DNA from 2 places in the Pseudomonas sp. MH9.2 genome. Region 2 is predicted to be linked to the other one. Evidence: predicted binding sites of a transcription regulator. Region 2 holds the regulator's gene; the other holds the start of a gene.
What was found. The regulator FliA, encoded in region 2, starts transcription of late flagellar genes. The targets are predictions, from matches to a motif close to CTAAAGTTTNNNNNNNNNNNGCCGNTAA.

Region 1: RHM55_RS03335 (methyl-accepting chemotaxis protein) is a predicted target of FliA. The motif match lies at 1,480-1,507, and genes of this name have one in related genera.

What each region holds. Positions count from the first base shown of each region.
Region 1 covers NZ_CP133784.1:738,673-742,089, reverse strand. The annotation lists gene RHM55_RS03335 (methyl-accepting chemotaxis protein) at 1-1,437, opposite strand, end outside; gene RHM55_RS03330 (TatD family hydrolase) at 1,559-2,392, opposite strand; gene RHM55_RS03325 (transglycosylase SLT domain-containing protein) at 2,584-3,417, shown strand, end outside.
Region 2 covers NZ_CP133784.1:1,185,141-1,188,557, reverse strand. The annotation lists gene flhF (flagellar biosynthesis protein FlhF) at 1-575, shown strand, start outside; gene fleN (flagellar synthesis regulator FleN) at 687-1,520, shown strand; gene fliA (RNA polymerase sigma factor FliA) at 1,517-2,257, shown strand; gene RHM55_RS05430 (chemotaxis response regulator CheY) at 2,521-2,895, shown strand; gene RHM55_RS05425 (protein phosphatase CheZ) at 2,915-3,417, shown strand, end outside.

The DNA.
Region 1 (3,417 bases), 450 kb from region 2:
GGTGGCCAACTCGCCGCTAGTTGTGGCTGAGTCGACGGTCTGTTGCACGGTTTGTTCGGTCACATCGCGAATGCTTACCACCGCCCGGTTCATTTCTTCTGCCACTTGGCTTTGCTGCTGGGCTGCCACGGCGATCTGGGTATTGCTTTCGCGCATTTGTGCAACCGCGCCGGTGATAGCTTCTAGCGCTTCCCCGGCTTCCTTCGCCTGTTGCACGCAGTCATCAGCCTTGAACGAGCTTTCTTGCATAAAGTCCACCGCGTCACGGGTGCCAGCCTGTAAGGCGGAGACCATGCTGGTGATTTCATCCGTCGAGGTCTGCACCCGTTTGGCGAGGTTACGGACTTCGTCGGCGACTACCGCAAATCCACGGCCCATCTCGCCGGCACGCGCGGCTTCGATGGCTGCGTTGAGGGCCAGCAGGTTGGTTTGTTCGGCGATGCTGTGGATGACGTTAACCACACCGTTGATTTTCTGACTGTCCTGAGCCAGTTGCTGGATCATCTCTGCGGTCTGCTGCACCCCGCTGGAGAGCCCGGCGATTGACAGCTGTACACGATTGACCACTTCTCTACCGCTGCCAGCCAGTGTATCGGCGGCCTGCGACTGGTCCCGGGTAGCATTGGCGTGTTGAGAGATATGAAACACTGTGGCGGTCATTTCGTTGATCGCTGTTGCAACCTGGTCAGTCTCGCTCTGCTGACCGAGCATGCCGTGGCGTACCTCGCTCATGCCTGCCGCCAGACGTCCCGCACCTATGTCAAGCCGTGCCGCAGTCTGGGCAACGGTATTGACCACGCGTTGGTAGCCGGCTTGCATGGCATTGAATGCCTTGGCCATCTGGCCCACTTCATCTTCGCCGATCAGGGGCACGCGAGCAGACAGATCGCCGCTTTTTTCTACGTGCAGCATCACGTCCTTGAGGGTGTTGAGGTGGCTGAGCAGAAAGCGGATCAGCAACTGTGAGGCCCCCAGCATGGCCAGTGTCAGGATGAACACAGCGATGGCGTACTGGGCGAAGCGATCTGCCAGTACTTGCATCAGACTCGGTGCGAAGGCCAGCACCGCGAGCTTCTGACCATCGGGTCGCGTGACCACCTGAGCACCGATCAGTGGATCGTCGCCTATCAGCGGCTGATGGCTTAACTCGACCCAGCCGTTGGCATTGCTCAACTCAGGCAATGGTTGCCCTTTCACGCTGGGCGCTTGACCCTGGGTATAGACCAGCAGATTGGCGCCGGAGGGCAGTGCTTGAGTGCCAGGCCAGGCACTGAGCAGGTGAGCCTGGGCCTGGGCTGAACCTTGCGCATCCTCCACCCGGGCTTGTTGCTCAAGCTGCAAGGCGTACTGCACCAACATCAGCGTGGTGATAAAAGCGACCGCGTTCACGGCCCAGAACTTGTACTTCAAAGAAATGTTGCTAAGCCAGGCGCCCATGAGAGGTCTTCTTTTTGATTCGCGGAAATGAATGTAGGCAAGGTGCCAGCATTGTGCCGCCAATCTTTAGACGATCATTTGATATGGGTCAAGCAAATACTAGGGCTTAGTAGGCCCGGGGCTATCGGTCAGCTTCGACGCTGTCCGGTTCTATCCATGTCGGCAAGGCAAAAAAGGTGCGGGCGCACGCGGTGGTATGGGCGGAAAGGTCTTCCAGGCTTTCGCCCCGATGCAACGCAACTTCACGCAGTACTTCAGGCAAGTAGGCGGGTTCGTTGCGTCCACTTTTCGGTTTGGGTCGCAGGCTGCGCGGGAGCAGGTAAGGGGCATCGCTTTCCAGCATCAACCGGCCACGGGGGATTTCCCGGACCAATGGGTGCAGATGAGTGCCGCGTCGTTCATCGCAAATCCAGCCAGTGATGCCGATGTGCAGGTCCAGGTCCAGATAGCTGAACAGCGCACGTTGCTCACCCGTGAAGCAGTGCACCACGGCAGCAGGCAGGCGGTCGCGATAGTCGCGGAGGATCTCCAGCAAGCGCTGGTTGGCATCGCGTTCATGCAGGAATACCGGCAATTGCAGCTCTACGGCCAAGGCCAGATGTTCTTCGAGGACTTTTTCCTGCTGTGGACGCGGCGAGAAATCGCGGTTGAAATCCAGTCCGCACTCGCCGACGGCCCGCACTCGATCTTCTTTGAGCAACGCACGCAACTGGCGCTCGGTATCGGAGGTCCAATCGCTCGCTGCATGCGGGTGAATCCCCGCCGTGGAGAACAACCGTTGCGCCGTTTCGTCCAATTGTTGACAGAGCTCAAGAGCCTGCTCGCTGCTCTCGACACTGGTCCCGGTCAACACCAGTTGGCATACGCCGGATTGGTAGGCGCGATCGAGTACGGCCTGCTGTTTATTGGCGAAGCTTGAGTTAGTCAGATTGACGCCGATGTCGATGAGTTGCATGGTACTACCTCAGGCCTAAGGCTGATGAGAATATCAGAGCTTTGCCGATATAAAAAAATCCAGTTAATACAGCTGGTTATAAAAAAATATTGAAGTGTTTTCACCACTGCGGTTCGCCGTCACTCCGCAGATATCACAGGCTTTGGACTTTTTGCGGCTTCTTTTTTGGCACGCATTCCCCTGGAGAACGGATGACGCGACCCTCATTGTTGATCGTGCTTTGTTTGTTGGCGTTGCTGCCATTTCCTGCGGCTGCGCGACTTGCCGGGCCGCCTGTGGTGGTGCACAAAAGCCAGGTACGCGATCTGGCGGCTATCCGTAGCAGTAAGGTGCTGCGGGTGCTGGTCAATCAGAGTCGTAACAGCTCCGGTGAAGTCCAGGGCGAGGCGATCGGGGGCGAATATCACCGGTTGCACGCCTTCGAGCAATACCTCAATGGCCATTCGCGTGACGGGCAACAACTCACGCTGCAAATCATCCCCAAATCCAAGGATCAATTGCTCGCGGCATTGCAACGCGGTGAAGGCGATCTGGTCGCGCCGGGAGAGCTGCTCAACACCAGCGCTGCACGGAATATCGATGCCAGTGACCCGATTGTCAGTCATGTGCCGCTGATCGTGGTCGGTATCAAGGGGGAGCGCGGTTTCAAGCACGTCGAGCAGCTGTCCGGACACACGCTGACACTGCCCACCGGCAGCGCGGCCGACGAGGCGGTCCACCAGCTCAACCAGAAGCTGGCATTGCGCAAACTGCCGCCGGTCAAGATCGAATGGGTTGATCCCAGCCTCGCCGTTGAAGATGTCCTGGAAATGGTCCAGGCCGGAATCTTTCACCTGACGGTTGTCGAACAGCCGATTGCCGAGCGCTGGGCCAAGGTCCTGCCCAAGCTGCGAGTGGATCGGACGTTGGTCTTGAGCACCCGTGGTGACATGAACTGGTACGTGCGCCGCGACGCATCAATGTTGCGTGCAAGTATTGATCGCTTTCTCAAGACCTACCGTGTTCCGGCGGATCAGGATGCGGCG
Region 2 (3,417 bases):
CACAAAATATTGCACTGGTGAGCATGGATAGCTATCGGATTGGCGCCCAGGAACAGCTGAAAACCCTGGGCCGTATTCTCAATGTGCCGGTCACTCATATCGACCCGGGCCAGTCGCTTGGTCAGGCGTTGGAGCCATTGGTACGCAAGCGCGTGGTCTTGATCGACACCGCCGGCCTGCAGGCAAGCGATCCAGCACTGCGCCTGCAACTGGAAAGCCTCGCAGGTCGTGGTATCAAGGCGCGTAATTATCTGGTGCTGGCAACAACCAGCCAGAAACAGGTTCTGACCGCGGCATACCACAGCTACAAACGTTGCGGTCTAGCCGGCTGCATTCTCACCAAACTGGATGAAACCGCCAGCTTGGGTGAAGTGTTAAGCCTGGCAATCAGTCATGAATTACCGGTGGCCTATCTGACGGATGGGCCACGGATACCGGATGATTTGCACTTGCCGCGCCGGCACCAATTGGTGAGTCGAGCGGTCAGTGTGCAAATGCAGGAAGAGCCGAGCGAGGAAGCTATGGCGGATATGTTCGCGGATCTTTATCACAGCCCGAACAAAAGGGTTGGGTAAAGCAAGACACTGGAATGTACCTACATCATGGTCTGCCTTGCTTTGTTCTCTCAACGAACTTGCAGTCAGTAATGTGGCCTCGGTCTAAGCAACACAAGGTAAAGAAATAACATGGGCAGCATGCATCCCGTACAGGTTATCGCGGTGACCGGTGGCAAAGGTGGCGTCGGCAAGACCAACGTGTCAGTGAACTTATCACTGGCTCTGGCTGAGCTCGGTCGGCGCGTCATGCTGCTGGATGCCGACCTGGGTCTGGCTAATGTCGATGTGTTACTCGGCTTGACCCCCAAACGCACCCTCGCCGACGTTATCGAAGGACGCTGCGAGCTTCGCGATGTGCTGCTTCAGGGGCCGGGCGGGATTCGTATCGTGCCGGCTGCGTCCGGCACCCAAAGCATGGTTCACCTGACGGCAGCACAACATGCCGGTCTGATCCAGGCCTTCAGCGACATCGGCGATAACCTCGATGTACTGGTGATCGACACGGCTGCGGGCATCGGTGAATCGGTCGTCAGCTTCGTGCGCGCGGCCCAGGAAGTATTGCTGGTGGTGTGTGATGAGCCGACCTCGATCACCGATGCTTACGCGCTGATCAAACTGCTCAACCGCGATTACGGGATGAACCGCTTCCGGGTGCTTGCCAACATGGCACAAAGCCCTCAGGAAGGCCGCAATCTGTTCGCCAAGTTGACCAAGGTCACTGACCGCTTCCTGGATGTCGCCCTACAATACGTCGGCGCCGTGCCTTATGACGAATGCGTACGTAAAGCCGTGCAGAAGCAGCGCGCCGTATATGAAGCGTTCCCGCGTTCCAAGTGCTCCCTAGCGTTCAAAGCTATCGCACAGAAAGTTGACACTTGGCCGTTGCCGGCCAACCCGCGCGGGCATCTGGAATTTTTCGTTGAGCGGCTCGTACATCCAGCGAGTGCAGGACCGGTGCTATGACAGCCAGCGGCTATCGCATGTACAGCAAGGTGTCAAAAGACTCCCAGTACGAGCTGATCGAGCGTTATGCGCCGCTGGTTAAACGCATTGCTTATCACCTGCTGGCGCGGTTGCCAGCCAGTGTGCAGGTCGAAGACCTGATCCAGGCTGGCATGATTGGTTTGTTGGAAGTCTCGACTAAATACGACGCCACCAAGGGTGCGAGTTTCGAGACCTATGCCGGGATTCGTATTCGTGGCGCCATGCTCGATGAGGTGCGCAAGGGTGATTGGGCCCCGCGTTCTGTGCATCGCAATACACGCATGGTCAGTGACGCAATTCGGGCAATTGAAGCTAAAACCGGTCGTGACGCTAAAGATCACGAGGTTGCGGCCGAACTCCAATTGAGTCTCGATGATTATTACGGGATTTTGAATGACACCTTGGGCAGTCGGCTATTCAGTTTCGACGATCTGTTGCAGGACGGCGAACATGAAGGGCTGCACGAGGATGGCGCAAGCGCTCACCTTGAGCCGTCGCGCGATCTGGAAGATGAACGCTTCCAGGCTGCGTTAGCAGATGCGATAGCCAATTTGCCAGAGCGCGAGCGACTGGTATTGGCGCTGTACTACGACGAGGAGCTGAACCTTAAGGAAATTGGTGAGGTATTGGGGGTCAGCGAGTCGCGGGTCAGCCAGTTACACAGCCAGTGCGCAGCTCGTTTGCGAGGGCGTTTGGGGGAATGGCGAGCGCGTTGACAGGCAGTGCGTGGCCCTTGGTGGTTTCGCGCTATCTGCAGGCTGGCTGTGCAAAGCGTTGCGTGCGAAGAAAATAGGACTAGGCAGGAGCCGGTCAGTCAGGGTCCTGTAAGACCTGCTGTGCCCGTTTCCCGACCTGTTGATTTACCAAGCTCGTCGTCGTTTTCGTGCAGCCGTTGTGTGCTGCGCCGGTTTTTGATTGAACAGCGTATTCAGGTGCTGAATGCGTTAAAGACTGCTTGGAGGTCGAATTGAACAAGAACATGAAAATCCTCATCGTTGATGACTTCTCAACGATGCGGCGGATCATAAAAAACCTGTTGCGTGACTTGGGGTTTACCAATACGGCTGAGGCGGATGACGGGGTTACCGCGCTGCCGATGCTGCAAAGCGGGAGCTTCGATTTTTTGGTGACTGACTGGAACATGCCTGGCATGTCCGGCATCGATCTGTTACGCCATGTGCGTGCAGATGAACGCCTCAAGCATCTACCGGTGTTGATGGTAACGGCTGAAGCCAAGCGTGATCAGATCATCGAAGCTGCTCAGGCCGGTGTGAACGGTTACGTGGTCAAGCCCTTCACGGCTCAAGTGCTGAAAGAAAAGATCGAAAAGATCTTCGAGCGCGTCAATAGCTGATGTTTGCCGCGAGGGCTCTATGGAGCACACAGATTCGTCATCGGGCGACTTTGAGTCGACCCTGAAAAAACACGCACACGAGTTGGTCGATAGCCTTGAAAAGGGCCGGTTCGGCGACGCTGCGCAACTGATCAATGAGCTTAATAAGGCCCGCGACAGCGGCCTGTATCAGGAAGTCGGCAAACTTACTCGCGAACTGCACAGTGCCATCGTCAATTTTCAGATTGACCCGAACACGCCGCAAGCCGAGGAAGTCTCGCAGATCAATGATGCTACCGAGCGGCTGTCCTATGTGGTCAGGCTGACCGAGGCAGCGGCCAACCGCACGATGGATCTGGTGGAGCTCAGTACACCGCTGGTGGGTGGGCTTGGCACTGAGGCTGCTGCTTTGAGTGTCGATTGGGGACGCTTCATGCGTCGCGAAATCGGCGCCGAAGAATTTCGTGAGCTGGCTCGGCGTGTCGATGGTTTTTTGACGCGCAGCGAAAAGGAAACCCGGGAAGTGTCGGGCCACCTCAACGA